4 regions of the Kineococcus gypseus genome follow, and region 1 is predicted to be linked to each of the others. Evidence: riboswitches for the same ligand, from Rfam matches in the RefSeq annotation. Region 1 holds a riboswitch; each other region holds the start of a gene.

Region 1 (3,568 bases):
ACCTGCCCGGGCTCGAGCGGCGCTGGCCGGCCCTGCTGCCCGGCCTGCTCGCCGCTCCCGGCATCGGCTTCGTGGCCGGCCACGAACCGGCCGGCCCGGTCGTGCTGGGCGCCGGCGGTCGCCGCGAGCTGCTCACCGGGCGGGTGCGCGGCACCGACCCGCTGGCGCCCTTCGGCCCGCGCGCCGCCGGGGAGGTGCTGCGGGTGATGCGCATGCGCACCGCCCCGGCGCTGCTGGTGCACTCCGCCCTCGACGAGCGCACCGGCGAGCTGCACGCCTTCGAGGAGCAGGTGGCCCACCACGGCGGCCTGGGCGGCGAGCAGAACGACGCCGTGCTGGTGCACCCGGCCGGCTGGGGCGTCGACGAGGACCTGCTGGACACCTCCGTGCCGGGGGAGCGGCTGCTGGTGGGCGCCGACGCCGTGCACCGCCAGCTCGTGCGCTGGATGCGCGCCGACGGCGTGCTGCCCGCCGGGGTGCCGCCGGCGCCGCCGCGCGCGGCGGCCGGGGGGACCGGGGGCACCGGGCGGTGAGCGGGGTGCGGCTGCGCTGGCTGGGGCACTCCACCGCGGTGCTCGACGCGGCGGGGGTCCGGGTGGTCACCGACCCGGTGCTGCGCGGCGCCCTGGCGCACCTGCGCCGCCGCCCGCCGCTGCCGGACCCGGAGCACTCCGCCGACCCGACCCTGGTGCTGCTCTCGCACCTGCACCACGACCACCTGGACCTGCCCTCGCTGCGGCGGTTGCGCCCGCGCTGGGTGGTGGCACCGCCCGGGTCGGCCGCCTGGCTGCAGGGGCGCCTGCGCGGTCGCGGCAGCGCCGTGGCGGAGGTGGACGTCGGGCGCTCGGTGCTCGTGCGCGACTGCCCGGCCGGGCCGCTGACCGTCACCGCGCTGCCGGCCCGCCACGACGGCCGCCGCACCCTGGGCAGGCTGACGGGCGCGCCGGCGCACGCGCTGCCGGTGGGTCACCTGGTGCGCCTGCCCGGCGCCTTCCCCGCGCGCCCGGCGGCCGAGGGCGGTACGGACCTGCTGCTGTGGGCGGTGGGCGACACCGGCGCGTTCGAGGGCCTGGCGGAGTCCGTGCTGGCGGCCGCCGGGCGCGCGCCGGACGTCGCGCTGGTGCCGGTGGGCGGGTGGGGTCACACCCTGGGACCGCACCACCTGGACCCCGAGCAGGCCGCGGCCCTGGTGGTGCGGGTGCGCCCGCGGGTGTCCGTGCCGGTGCACTGGGGCACGTTCGCCCCCGCCGGGCTGGCGCGCACCATGGGCGAGCGCTGGACGGCGCCGGGCGCGCGCTTCGCGCGGGCCGTGCGCGCCGCCGGCGTGCCCGGCGCGGTGCTGCTGCGCCCGCGCGCGGCGGTGGACCTGGACGCGCTGGGCGCGCCCCGCCCGCGCCACCCGGGCGGGGCGCAGCCGTTTTGACAGCGCGGGCGCGGGTCGCGTTTGATGACGCCACCCATCCAGAGCGGCCGAGAGACCTGGCTCGTCGACGCCGCAGCAACCTCCCCCCGTTCCCTGGCCGGAACAGGGGGTGCGGTGCTCACGCCAGGACCGATGGAGGAGCATTGCCGGCCGTCCCCACGCAGCCCGCGTCAGCCCGCGCCGGCGCGTCCGCCCGCACCGCCGCCCCCGTGGACCCCGCCCAGCGGGTCGACGCCGCCGGCGTCGTCCTGCGCGGCGTGGGCCGCGCCTTCACCACCCCCACCGGCACCCGCGACGTGCTCGCGGACGTGGACGTGGAGGTCGCCCCCGGCAGCACCGTGGCCCTGCTGGGCGCCTCCGGCAGCGGCAAGTCCACCCTGCTGCGCCTGGTCGCCGGCCTGGACACCCCCACCTCCGGCACCGTCGAGGTCGGCGGCGAGGTCGTGCGCGGCGTCGGCGCGCGCACGGGCGTCGTCTTCCAGGAGCCGCGCCTGCTGCCGTGGCGCGACCTCGCCGGCAACGTCGCCCTGGGCCTGCCCCGCGGCACCCCGCGCGCCGAGGGCCGCGAGCAGGTGCTGCAGCGCCTGGCGAGCGTGGGCCTGGCCGACTTCGCCGGGCACCGCCCGCGGAGCGTCTCCGGCGGCATGGCCCAGCGCGCCGCGCTGGCGCGCGCCCTGGTGCGCCGCCCGGGCGTGCTGCTGATGGACGAGCCGTTCGCGGCCCTGGACGCCCTGACCCGCCTGAAGGTGCAGGACCTGCTGGACGACCTCCAGCGCAGCACCGGCGCCACCGTCCTGCTCGTCACCCACGACGTGGACGAGGCGCTGCACCTGGCCGACCGGGTCCTGGTGCTCGGCACCCGCGAGGGCCGGCCCGGCGCCCACGTGGTGCGCGACCTGCGCGTGGACGCGCCCCGCCCGCGCGACCGCGGCGACTCCTCGCTGGCCCACCTGCGGGTGGAGCTGCTGGAGCTGCTGGGCGTGCCGCGCGCGCACGCCTGAGCCGACCCCCACCCGCTCGCCCCACCCGTTCGCCCCGCCCGCACGACCGATCCCGCGCCCGACCCCGGGACCCGCCCCGCGCGGGTCCCGCACCGCGGGGCCCGCACCAGCGCGGGCCCCGCAGCACCGCCGAGCCCGCCGCCCGCGACCGCGCGGGCGGCCCTGCCCCCTGGAGAGACCCGTGCCCAGCTCCTCCCGCCCCCTCGCGCGCCGCACCGCCCTGGGCGGCCTCCTCGGCGGTGTCGCCCTCGGCGCCGCCGGCTGCGTGCAGGGGGAGAGCTCCACCGGCACCGCCCCCGCGCCCAGCGGCAGCGCCACCGCCGCCGCCGCCGGCGGCACCGTCCGCCTCGACTACGCCTTCTACAACCCGCTGAGCCTGGTGGTGCGCCAGCAGCGGATCCTCGAGGACGCCGGCCTGACCGTGCAGTGGGAGCAGTCGCTGGGCAGCAACAGGGCCAACGAGTTCCTGCGCAACGACAACCTCGACCTGGCCTCCACCGCCGGTTCCGCCGTGCTGCAGGCGCGCGCCAACGGCCTGGCCGTCAAGACCGTCGACGTCTACTCGCAGCCGGAGTGGACCGCGCTGGTCGTCGGCCCGGACTCCGACGTGACCGACGTGGCGGGCCTGCGCGGCAAGCGCATCGCGGCCACCACCGGCACCGACCCGTACTTCTTCCTGCGCCAGGCCCTCGACGAGGCCGGGCTGGCCGCCTCCGACGTGGAGATCCTCAACCTGCAGCACCCCGACGGGCGCGCGGCCCTGGAGCGCGGCGACGTCGACGCCTGGGCGGGCCTGGACCCGAACATGGCCGCCACCGAGGTGCAGAACGGCTCGCGGCTGCTCTACCGCAACGTCGCCTTCAACACGTACGGGGTGCTCAACGCCCGCGAGGAGTTCGTCGAGAGCTCCCCGGAGCTGGTGCAGCAGGTCGTCGACGCCTACGAGCAGGCGCGCGCCTGGGCGCTGGCCAACCCCGCGGACCTGGTCGCGCTGTACGCCGAGCAGGCCCAGCTGGAGCCGCGCGTCGCCGAGCTGGTGCTCGGCCAGCGCACCGCCCTAGACATCGACCCGGTGCCCGGCGAGGCGCAGCGCACGGTGCTCGAGGGGGTCATCCCGCTGATGGCCGCCAACGGCGACGTGCGC
Region 2 (3,568 bases), on a different contig from region 1:
GCGACGACGTGGTCCTCTCCGTCGGCGCCGGGGCGGACACCGGCCGCACCCGGGCGCTGGCCGCCGCGCTGGGCCACCACGTGGACTCCGGGGGTGCCCCGCTGCGCCGGCACCGCCGCGGGCGCGGGCGCGTCGTGCTCGTCGGCGGCGGCCCCGGCGAGCCGGAGCTGCTGACCCTGCGCGGGCGCCGGCGCCTGGCCGAGGCCGACGTGGTCGTCGTGGACCGCCTGGCCCCCACCGGGGTGCTCGCCGAGCTCGACCCGGACGTGCAGGTCGTCGACGTCGGCAAGGCCGCCGGGAACCACCCGGTGCCGCAGGAGGAGATCAACCGCGTCCTCGTCGACGCGGCCCTGGCCGGGCGCACCGTGGTGCGCCTGAAGGGCGGGGACCCCTACGTGCTCGGCCGCGGCGGCGAGGAGGTCCTGGCCTGCCGCGAGGCCGGCGTGGAGGTCGAGGTCGTGCCCGGGGTCACCAGCGCCTTCGCGGTGCCCGCCGCCGCCGGCATCCCCGTCACCCACCGCGGCGCCGCGCGCTGCGTCACCGTGCTCTCCGGCCACGAGGACCTCGACGAGGACGACCTGCACGCCCTCGCCTCCCTGGACGGGACCCTCGTGGTGCTCATGGGCGTCACGGCGCTGGAGCGCCTGGCCGCCGCCCTGCTGGCCGCCGGCAAGGACCCGGCCACCCCCGTCGCCGTCGTGCAGGACGGCTGGAGCCCACGCCAGCGCACCACCACCGCCACGCTCGCCGACGTCGCCGACGTCGCGCGCGCGGCCGGGGTGCGCGCACCGGCCGTCGTCGTGGTCGGCGAGGTCGTCGAGGCGCTGCGCGGCCCCGTCGGCTGAGAACCCCGGGCGCACGCGACCCCGGGCGCACGCGGTGGCGGGCGCACGCTCCCGGGCGCGCGACGGCCCCGGGACCGCGGCTCGTCACCGCGGGTCCCGGGGCCGTCGTGCGCGGGCCGCTCCGCGCTCAGCGCTCGCCGGGCTCGGTGCCCACGACGATGGGCGCGCGCACCGCGTTGCCCCACTCCGTCCAGCTGCCGTCGTAGTTGCGCACCTTCTCCAGCCCCAGCAGGTGGGTGAGCACGAACCACGTGTGGCTGGAGCGCTCGCCGATGCGGCAGTACGTCACGGTGTCCGTCTGCGGGGTCAGCCCGGCACCGGTGAAGTAGATCTCCTCCAGGGCCGCGCGGTCCTTGAACGTGCCGTCCTCGTTCGCGGCCTTCGCCCACGGCACGCTGGCCGCGCCGGCGATGTGCCCGCCGCGCAGCGTGCCCTCCTGCGGGTAGTCGGGCATGTGGGTGCGCTCGCCGCTGTACTCCGGCGCGGAGCGCACGTCCACCAGGCCGCCGCGGTGCTCGCGCACGTCCTGCGCGAAGGCGCGCACGCGGCTGTCGTCGCGCTCGACGACGGGGTACTCGGTGCGCTCGCGCTGCGGCGCCTCGGTGGTCAGCTCGCGGCCCTCGGCGGCCCACTTGGCGCGCCCGCCGTCGAGCAGGCGCACGTCCTCGTGGCCGAACAGGGTGAACACCCACAGGGCGTAGGCGGCCCACCAGTTGCTCTTGTCGCCGTAGAGCACGACGGTGTCCTCGCGGCGGATCCCCTTGCGCGAGAGCAGCTCCGCGAACGCGGCGCCGTCGAGGTAGTCGCGGGTGACGGGGTCGTTGAGCTCGGTGTGCCAGTCGACCTTCACGGCGCCGGGGATGTGGCCGGTCTCGTACAGGAGGACGTCCTCGTCGCTCTCGACGACGACCAGGCCCTCGCGGCCGAGGTTCTCGGCGAGCCATCCGGTGCTGACGAGCTTCTCGGGGTGCGCGTACTCGGCGAACTTCGCCTCGGTGGTCGCGTCGGTGGACGTGGACATGCGTGGCCCTCCAGGGCGTGTGCGGGGTTCTGCGGGCTGGTCGGGGTCGTGCGCTGCGCTGCGTTGCGCGCGGTTGCGCGGTGGTGGTGCGCGGGCCGGGGTGACCGGCCGGGCGGGCGGTGGCGGGGCGCTCCCCGGGTCCGCGGGGGGCGCCCCGCGTCGGGGGACGGGGCGGGTGCCGGCGCGCGGCGTCAGCGACAGGCGGCCGAACCGCAGCGGCACAGGTCGACGTGCCGGCGCGAGTGCAGCTCGGTGGTGCGGTCGTGCGTCATGCCGTGCCCTCCATCGGTCCTGGCGGAAGCACCCACGCCCTCTGCAGGGGGGTTGCTGCGGCGTCGTCGAGCCAGGTCTCTCGGCCGCTCTCGATGGTCGTCGGCATACCGTGCCCGCTGCCCCGGCACCGTGTCAACCGCCGCACGGTGCGCCGCACGGGGCGCCGCACCGGCCACCCGCGGCCCCGCCGCGGGAAGTTCGACGGGGCACCGTGTTAAGGCTGGGTAACACCTGGGCGGCCCGGTGCCGCGACGGCGCGGAGCACCACTGAGCGTGACATATGGTCGGCGACGGCTGCCCGACACCGTCGTCCGGAGACCCCTCCGGCGGCCGGGCGCCGTCCGCTGAGACCAGGAGCACCTGCGTTGAGAAGAACCCTCTGCGCCGTCGTGGGCGCCGCGCTCGTCGCGGCCACGCCCGCCGTCGCCTCTGCAGCACCCGCCGCCCCCGCGGCCCCCGCCCCCGCCGCCGCGAGCGCCTTCGGCGGCGCCGCCGCGCCGGGCCCGCAGGGCGCCGGGCGCAGCCACGACCTGCCCAACCCGCTGGCCGACAAGCAGCGCGCGCTGCGCCAGGCCGGGCTGGAGAAGGTGCTGCGCGGCCAGGCCGCCCCCAGCGGGGACGGGAAGGTCGTCGAGGTCGCCAAGGGCCAGTACGTCGAGCTCGCCCGCGAGGACACCGACCAGATCTTCACCGTGCTCGGCGAGTTCGCCGACCTGCCGCACAACAGCATCCCCGCGCCGGACCGGTCCGTGGACGACACGACCATCTGGACGAAGGACTTCTCCCGGCCGTACTACGAGGACCTGCTCTTCTCGCAGGCCGAGGGCGACGTGTCGATGGCGAACTTCTACGACGAGGTCTCCTCCGGCCGCTACACCGTCGAGGGCGCGGTCACCGACTGGGTGCGCCTGCCCGGCACCGGCAAGTCGTACGGCGACAACGCGCTGGGCGACCGCGCGGCGTGGGGGTTCGTCAACGACTCCCTCAACGGCTGGTACGCGCAGCAGCTGGCCGCCGGCAAGTCGGTCGCGCAGATCGACCAGGAGCTCTCCCGCTTCGACCAGTGGGACCGCTACGACTTCGACGGCGACGGCGACTTCGACGAGCCGGACGGCTACATCGACCACTTCCAGGCCGTGCACTCCGGCGAGGGCGAGGAGGTCGGCGGCGGCGCCCTGGGCCAGGCCGCGATCTGGTCGCACCGCTGGTACAACCAGACCACCCGCGTGGGCACCGGCGGCCCGGCCGTCGGCGGCACCACCAACGCGCTCGGCGGCACCCGCATCGGGCAGTCGAAGTACTGGGTGGGCGACTACACCGTCGAGCCGGAGAACGGCGGCGTCGGCGTGTTCTCGCACGAGTTCGGCCACGACCTGGGCCTGCCCGACCTGTACGACACCTCCGGCAACTCCGGCGGCGCGGAGAACTC
Region 3 (3,568 bases), on a different contig from region 1:
GTGCAGCGCGCGGCGTTCCTGGCCGGCACGACCGAGGGCATCGGCCTGGTGCCCGTGGTGGCCACGACGTACACCGAGCCGTTCCACGTCGCCGCCCAGATCGCCTCGCTGGACCACTCCTCGGACGGGCGGGCCGGCTGGATCCCCGTGGCCACCGCGGACCCGGCCGCGGCGCGGGCGGTGGGCCTGCCCGTCACCGCCGGGGAGGACCTGCGCACGGAACTGGCCGACGTGGTGGGCGCGGTGCGGGCGCTGTGGGACTCCTGGGAGGACGACGCGGTCGTGCGCGACGTGGCCACCGGCCGGTACGTGGACCGCGACCGCCTGCACCACGTCGACGTCGACACCGGCCGCTGGTCGGTCAAGGGCCCGCTGACGGTGCCGCGCTCGCCGCAGGGGCAGTCCGTCGTGCTCGCCGCCGAGGGCGCGCTGCCGGACGCGCAGGTGGACGTGGTGCTCACCGGGGACCACGCAGCCCGCCGCTCCGGGGGCGGCCCGCTGGTGCTCGTGGAGGTCGAGCTCGCCCTCGACACCGACGCCGCCCCGGCCACCGAGCGCGTCGCCGCCCTGGACGCCGACGGGGCGGCGCCCGAGCGCGGGCGCGTGCGCTTCACCGGCTCCGGCGAGCAGTTCGCGCGGTTCCTCACCGACCTGTCCGCGCGCGTGGACGGGGTGCGGCTGCACGCGGCGGTCCTCGACGAGGACCTGCGCCAGCTGGTGCGCACCACGCTGCCCGCGCTGCGCGTCCAGCGCCTGCTGCAGGCCCCCCTCGCCGGTTCCACCCTGCGCTCCACCCTCGGCCTGACCCGGCCGGCCAACCGCTTCGCGACCGCCTGAGGAGCCGACGATGAGCACCGACGACCTGCGCTACCCGAACGCCACCGTCCACTTCGGGGTGTTCTTCCAGGGCGTGAACCACACGACCATCTGGTCGGACCCGCGCAGCGGCTCGCAGATGCACCGCTCGACGTTCACGCAGCTGGTCCGCACCGCCGAGCGCGGGCTGTTCGACGCGTTCTTCCTCGGCGAGGGGCTGCGCCTGCGCGAGCAGCGCGGGAAGATCCACGACCTGGACGTCGTGGGCCGCCCCGACGCGCTGACCGAGCTGGCGACCCTGGCCGGGCTCACCGAGCGCATCGGGTTGGTCGCCACGCAGAACACCACGTACAACGACCCGGCCGACCTCGCGCGGCGCCTGGCCTCCCTCGACGTGCTCTCCGGCGGGCGCGCGGCCTGGAACGTGGTCACCACGGACAACGCCTGGACGGGCGCGAACTTCCGCCGCGGCGGGTACCTGGACCACGCCGACCGCTACGAGCGCGCCGAGCGGTTCGTCACCCTCGCCCGGCGCGTGTGGGACAGCTGGGACGGCGGGGCGTTCACGCCGGTCGCCCACGAGGACCGGCTGTTCGACGTGGAGATCCGCCCCACCGTCCCGCGCAGCCCCCAGGGTCACCCGGTGATCTTCCAGGCGGGCGACTCCCCCGCCGGGCGCGACTTCGCCGCGCGCTCCGCGGACGTCATCTTCTCCCGGCACGGCACCGACCACGCCGACGCGCTGGAGTTCGCCGACGACGTGCGCCGGCGCGTCGTGGCCGCCGGGCGCCCGGAGGACGACGTGCTCATCCTGCCCGGCACGCAGATCGTCGTCGGCGACAGCGAGGCGGACGCGGAGGAGAAGGCCCGCTGGGTGCTGGAGAACCAGGTCACCCCCGCCACGGCGCTCTCGCTCGTGGGGCAGGTGTGGGGCGAGGACCTCTCCGGCTACGACCCCGACGGCCCGCTGCCGGCCCACGACCCGGTGATCGAGGACATCGACGGCACCCGCGGGGCCGCGCGCCAGGGCCACGACCCGCGCGCCATCGCGCAGCAGTGGCGGGCCGTGGCGGAGGAGAACAAGTACTCGCTGCGCGAGCTGGTCATCCACAACTCCACCCAGCGCGGTTTCGCCGGCACCGCCTCGCAGCTGGCCGACGAGCTGACGCGCTGGGTGCGCACGGGCGCCAGCAGCGGGTTCAACATCACCCCGTTCCTGGTGCCCAGCGGGCTGGACGACATCGTCGAGCAGCTCGTGCCCGCGCTGCAGGACCGCGGCGCGTACCCCACCGAGTACGTGGGCACGACGCTGCGCGAGCACCTGGGCCTGCGCGCACCGCTGACCCGGCGCTGACCCGGCGCTGACCCGGCGCTGACCCGGGCCCCGAGCGCCCCGGCGGCCGGCACCACGCCGGCCGCCGGGGCGTTCGCGCACCGGCGCGCGGACGCGTTCCGCCGCAGGAGATCGACAACACCCCGCCGGGTGCGGTAGTTTCTCCTCGTCCATCCAGAGCGGCTGAGAGACCTGGCTCGTCGACGCCGCAGCAACCCCCCGAGGGAACTCGGGCGCGGGTGCTTCCGCCAGGACCGATGGGAGTCGAGCATGACCCGCACCGCCCGCGCCGCGTCCTTCGTGCAGCGCCGCCACGTCGACCTCGGCCGCGTGGCCTCGGCGGCCTGTCGCGCCTGAGCGCAGCACACCCTCCCCGCACCGCCCCCACCGCCGCGGCGCCTCCCGCGCGCCCGTGGCGCGCTGACGCTCCGGGACCGACCGGGGCGCCAGCACCCGCGCGCCCGCGCCCCCTCACCCGCCGCCCGAGCGGCCCCTGCCCGAGGAAGCACCCGTGACGATCCCCACCCCCACCGCGCCCGGTGCGCGGTCCGCACCACCGCCCGCCGCCCCCGCGCCGGCCGTGCGCGTCCTGCCCGCGCGCCACCCGTGGCGCTGGCTGGCCACCGCCGTCGTGGCGGTGCTGGCCGCCATGGCCGTCAACGCCCTGGTGACGAACCCCGCGTGGGACTGGCCGACCGTGGGCGAGTTCCTGTTCTCCGCGACGATCCTGGAGTCGCTGTGGCTGACCGTGCAGCTCACGGTCGTCGGCACGGTGATCGGGCTCGCGCTGGGCACGGTGCTGGCGTTGATGCGGATGTCGTCGAACCCGCTGCTCAAGGCCGTCAGCTTCACCTACATCAGCGTCTTCCGCTCGGTGCCGCTGATCCTGCAGCTGCTGTTCTGGTACAACCTGGCGATCCTCTACGACCGCATCGGCCTGGGCGTGCCGTTCGGCCCGCAGTTCGTCAGCGTCCCCACCCAGGACCTCGTCGGCCCGGTCACCGCGGCGTTCCTGGGGCTGGGCCTGCACCAGGCCGCGTACTGCGCGGAGATCGTGCGCTCGGGGTTCCTGGCGGTCGACCCCGGCCAGCGCGAGGCGGCGGCGGCGCTGGGCATCCCGCGCGCGCGGCAGTTCTGGCGCATCCAGCTGCCGCAGGCGCTGCGCGTCATCGTGCCCACCACGGGCAACGAGGTGATCGGGCTGCTCAAGGGCACCTCGGTGGTCTACGTCATGGCGCTGCCGGAGCTCTTCTACCAGGTGCAGGTCGTCTACAACCGCACCGGTCAGGTGATCCCGCTGCTGCTCGTGGCGGCCGTGTGGTACTTCGCGCTGACGACCGTGCTGTCCGTCGCGCAGTGGGCGGTGGAGCGCCGCTACGGCCGCGGCAGCAGCCGGCACGAGGAGCCGTCGCTGCTGCG
Region 4 (3,568 bases), on a different contig from region 1:
GTTCGCCAACGACCCCCTGGAGCTGCTGGCCGTGGACGGCCCGCTGAACTCCGCCAAGGGCGACGACGACGCCTCGCAGTGGCTGCCGCCGCTGGGCGCGTGCGAGTACGTCGCCCGGCAGGTGGCCGTCAAGAGCGCCTGGGGGCTGTGGGTCACGCCCGCCGAGCGCACGGCGATGGCCGACGTGCTGGCCGGCTGCCCCGGTCAGGAGCTGCCCGCGCGCTGAGGGCTCCGGGCCGGGGCCCGGAGCACCGCTCCCGCGGTGGCGTCCCGGCCCGGCGGGCGCGCCGGGGTGGCAGGCTGCGGGCGTGGGCACGGGCGTGGGCGCGGGCGAGGAGGCGGGTGCGGTGCTGGCGCGCGTCGAGCAGTGGCTCGCCGCCGGCGGCGCCGTGGCCCTGGCCACCGTGGTGCGCCCGGCGCGGGTGGAGCCCTCGCCGCACCCGCAGCGCCCGGAGCACCTGGAGCCGCGCCCGGCGGGCACCGTCCTGGCGCTCGGCCCGCGCGGGGAGGTCGCCGGCGCCCTGCCGTGCCGCTGCGCGCAGCCGGCGGCGCTGGAGCTGGCCCGCCGCGTGCTGGCCGGTGCTGCGCCGGTGCTGCGGCGGTGCTCCGGGGCGTGCGCCCGCCGGCCGCCGTGCGCGGTGGGCCCGGAGGTCTTCGTCGAGCGGGTGGACCGCTCCAACGCCAACCTCGTGCGCTCGGCCGCGGCCTCGGTGCGGGCGGGGGAGGCGGTGGCGGTGGCCACCGTGGTCGCCGCGCCGGACCCCGCGGCCCTGGGTCGGCACCTGCTGCTGTGGCCGGCGCGGCGGGCCGGCTCGCTGGGCCCGGCCGAGCTCGACGACGCGGTCGCCCGGGCGGCGCGGGAGCTGCTGCGCGCCGGTACCAGCGGCGCGGTGCGCGTGAGCGGTGCGGTGGAGGTGTTCGTCGCCGCCCACCCGCACCGGGCGCTGCCGCGGGCGGTGCCCGCCGCGACCACCGCGACGACCACGACGGCGGGCACCGCGGCGACCACGACGGCGGGCACCGCGGCGACCACCGCCGCGGCACCGGTTTGAACGCGGGCGGGTGCTGCGCCTACAGTGCGCGGCAGACCATCCAGAGCGGTTGAGAGACCTGGCTCGACGACGCCGCAGCAACCCCCCGGGAACGGGCGAGGGTGCTCCCGCCAGGCCGATGGAGGAGAACGTGAACCCCAAGCCCCACGTGGCGGTCCTGCGGCGCGTCGTCGACCTGTGCCGCACCTGCTCCGCCGGCTGTCGCTGACCGACGGCCACCGCCGGGCGCCCGCGCCCGGCCCCGCGCCGCTCCCCGCACCGGGCGAGGCCCGGTGCCGCCGCGCGCCCGCGCACCCACCGCCGCCCCTCCCAGCCAGGAGCCCCCCTTGCGCACCCGCACGCCGCTGCTCGCCGTCCCCGCCCTGCTGACCCTCCTCGCCACCGCCGCGTGCGGAGGTGGCGACGGCGGTGGTGGCGGCTCGGCCGCCGGGGGCGGGCAGCCGCGCCCCGGCGGGGACCTGCGCTTCGCGATCCAGGTCGACTCCGGCTGCATCGACCCCCAGCAGGTCGGCAACAACGACGCGCTGAACATCGGCCGCCAGCTCGTGGACTCCCTGACGGTGCAGGACCCCGCCTCCGGCGAGGTGCGGCCCTGGCTGGCGCAGTCCTGGGAAGTCTCCCCGGACGCGACGACCTTCACCTTCCGCCTGCGCAGCGGCGCCACCTTCAGCGACGGCGCCCCGGTGGACTCGGCGGCCGTGAAGGCCAACCTCGACGGCGTCGTCGCCCTGGGCGCCAAGGCGCAGCTGGGCTCGACGTACCTGGCCGGGTACACCGGCACCCGGACCCCCGACCCGCTCACGGCCGTGGTGACGTTCTCGCAGCCGAGCGCGCAGTTCCTGCAGGCCACCTCGACGATGAGCCTGGGCCTGCTCTCGCCGGCCACCGTGGCCGCCGACCCGGCCACCCGCTGCGACGGCAGCACGCTGGCCGGGTCCGGCCCCTTCACGGTCGGCTCCTACCGCCGCGACGCCGAGGTGGTGCTGGAGAAGCGCGCCGGCTACGACTGGGCGCCCGACGGCGCCGGGCACACCGGCGAGGCCTACCTGGACAGCATCACCTTCCAGGTGGTGCCGGAGTCCAGCGTGCGCACCGGCTCGCTGGCCTCGGACCAGATCGACGCGACGACCTCCATCGCCGCGCAGGACCTGCCGCAGTTCGACCGCGACGGGTTCTGGACCGAGCGCCGCGCGAACCCGGGCATCCCGTACAACTTCTTCCCCAACTCCTCGCGCCCGCTGTTCTCCGACGCGCGCGTGCGGCAGGCGCTGTCGAAGGCCGTCGACCGCGAGGAGGTCGCGAGCATCCTCAACCCCGGCGACGTGGCCGTCTCCTCGGCGCTGTCCGCCTCGACGCCGCTGGCCCCGGACGACTCCGCGCTGCTGGCCCGCGACGTCGACGGCGCCGCCGCGCTGCTGGAGGAGGCCGGCTGGAGGGAGGGCCCCGACGGCGTGCGCGTCAAGGACGGCCAGCGCCTGACGTTCACGGTGACGTTCTGGCAGCCGGTCTCGGCGGCGCTGGAGCTGATCCAGCAGCAGGTGCGCGAGGTCGGCATCGACCTGCAGCTGAAGCAGGCCACCGTGGCCGAGCAGCAGGCGCAGCAGGCCTCCGGCGACTACGACGTGCTGCTGTACAACCTCACCCGCTCCGACCCGGACGTGCTGCGCACCGTCTTCGCGCAGAGCGCGCGCAACGTCGCCCAGCGCCCGCGCGGGCCGCTGGACGACCTGCTCGACGGGCAGGCGGGCACCCTGGACGCCGACCGGCGCGGTGAGCTGGTCGCGCAGGCCTCGCAGCAGCTGCTCACCGAGGCGTACTCGATCCCGCTGTTCGAGCTGTCCACCGTCATCGCCGCCAGCGCCGACGTGCACGACCTGGAGTTCGAGGGCTCCTCGCGGCTGTGGTTCCACGACGCCTGGCTGTCCTCGTGAGCGGCGCCCTGCCCGGCTACGTCGCGCGCCGGCTGGGCCAGGCGGTGCTGGTGCTGTGGGCGGCGTTCACGGTGACGTTCGCGGTGCTGTACCTGCTGCCCAGCGACCCGGTCTCGATCATGCTGGCCGGCGGCCAGGGCGGGGAGCAGAGCGACGTCGACCCCGCCCGGGTCGCGGCGCTGCGCGCCGAGCTGGGCCTGGACGACCCGTTGCCCGTGCAGTACGCCGAGGCGCTGTGGCGCACCCTGCACCTGGACCTGGGGTCCTCCGTGCAGAACGGCGCACCGGTCACCACCCTCATCGGCGAGGCGCTGCCGCAGACGGCGCTGCTGGCCGCGGCGGCCTTCGCGCTGGCCGTGCTCCTGGGCACCTCGGTGGCCCTGCTGAGCGCGTGGAGCCGCTCGGCGCGGCTGCGCGCGCTGCTGCTGGCGCTGCCGCCGTTGGGGGTCTCGCTGCCGACGTTCTGGGTGGGCCTGCTGCTGGTGCAGCTGCTCTCCTTCCGCTTCCCGGTCTTCCCCGCCCTCGGCAACGCCGGCGCGGCCAGCCTGGTGCTGCCGGCGGTGACGCTGGCGGTGCCGGTCTCCG

What was found. Region 1 has a riboswitch for S-adenosylmethionine ahead of ACRYMN_RS10795 (ABC transporter ATP-binding protein). Riboswitches for the same ligand answer to the same signal wherever they lie in the genome.
Region 2: another riboswitch for S-adenosylmethionine. It lies ahead of ACRYMN_RS03940 (sulfurtransferase); the one in region 1 lies ahead of ACRYMN_RS10795 (ABC transporter ATP-binding protein).
Region 3: another riboswitch for S-adenosylmethionine. It lies ahead of ACRYMN_RS06255 (putative leader peptide); the one in region 1 lies ahead of ACRYMN_RS10795 (ABC transporter ATP-binding protein).
Region 4: another riboswitch for S-adenosylmethionine. It lies ahead of ACRYMN_RS06195 (ABC transporter substrate-binding protein); the one in region 1 lies ahead of ACRYMN_RS10795 (ABC transporter ATP-binding protein).

What each region holds. Positions count from the first base shown of each region.
Region 1 covers NZ_JBJLRD010000023.1:39,674-43,241, forward strand. The annotation lists gene ACRYMN_RS10785 (alkaline phosphatase family protein) at 1-533, shown strand, start outside; gene ACRYMN_RS10790 (MBL fold metallo-hydrolase) at 530-1,423, shown strand; SAM riboswitch class I at 1,455-1,562, shown strand; gene ACRYMN_RS10795 (ABC transporter ATP-binding protein) at 1,633-2,424, shown strand; gene ACRYMN_RS10800 (aliphatic sulfonate ABC transporter substrate-binding protein) at 2,606-3,568, shown strand, end outside.
Region 2 covers NZ_JBJLRD010000007.1:52,089-55,656, reverse strand. The annotation lists gene cobA (uroporphyrinogen-III C-methyltransferase) at 1-845, shown strand, start outside; gene ACRYMN_RS03940 (sulfurtransferase) at 973-1,866, opposite strand; SAM riboswitch class I at 2,146-2,238, opposite strand; gene ACRYMN_RS03935 (immune inhibitor A domain-containing protein) at 2,505-3,568, shown strand, end outside.
Region 3 covers NZ_JBJLRD010000011.1:65,192-68,759, reverse strand. The annotation lists gene ACRYMN_RS06265 (LLM class flavin-dependent oxidoreductase) at 1-837, shown strand, start outside; gene ACRYMN_RS06260 (NtaA/DmoA family FMN-dependent monooxygenase) at 848-2,170, shown strand; SAM riboswitch class I at 2,317-2,413, shown strand; gene ACRYMN_RS06255 (putative leader peptide) at 2,420-2,506, shown strand; gene ACRYMN_RS06250 (amino acid ABC transporter permease) at 2,661-3,568, shown strand, end outside.
Region 4 covers NZ_JBJLRD010000011.1:52,558-56,125, forward strand. The annotation lists gene ACRYMN_RS06185 (HNH endonuclease family protein) at 1-226, shown strand, start outside; gene ACRYMN_RS06190 (XdhC family protein) at 309-1,052, shown strand; SAM riboswitch class I at 1,086-1,177, shown strand; gene ACRYMN_RS06195 (ABC transporter substrate-binding protein) at 1,379-2,983, shown strand; gene ACRYMN_RS06200 (ABC transporter permease) at 2,980-3,568, shown strand, end outside.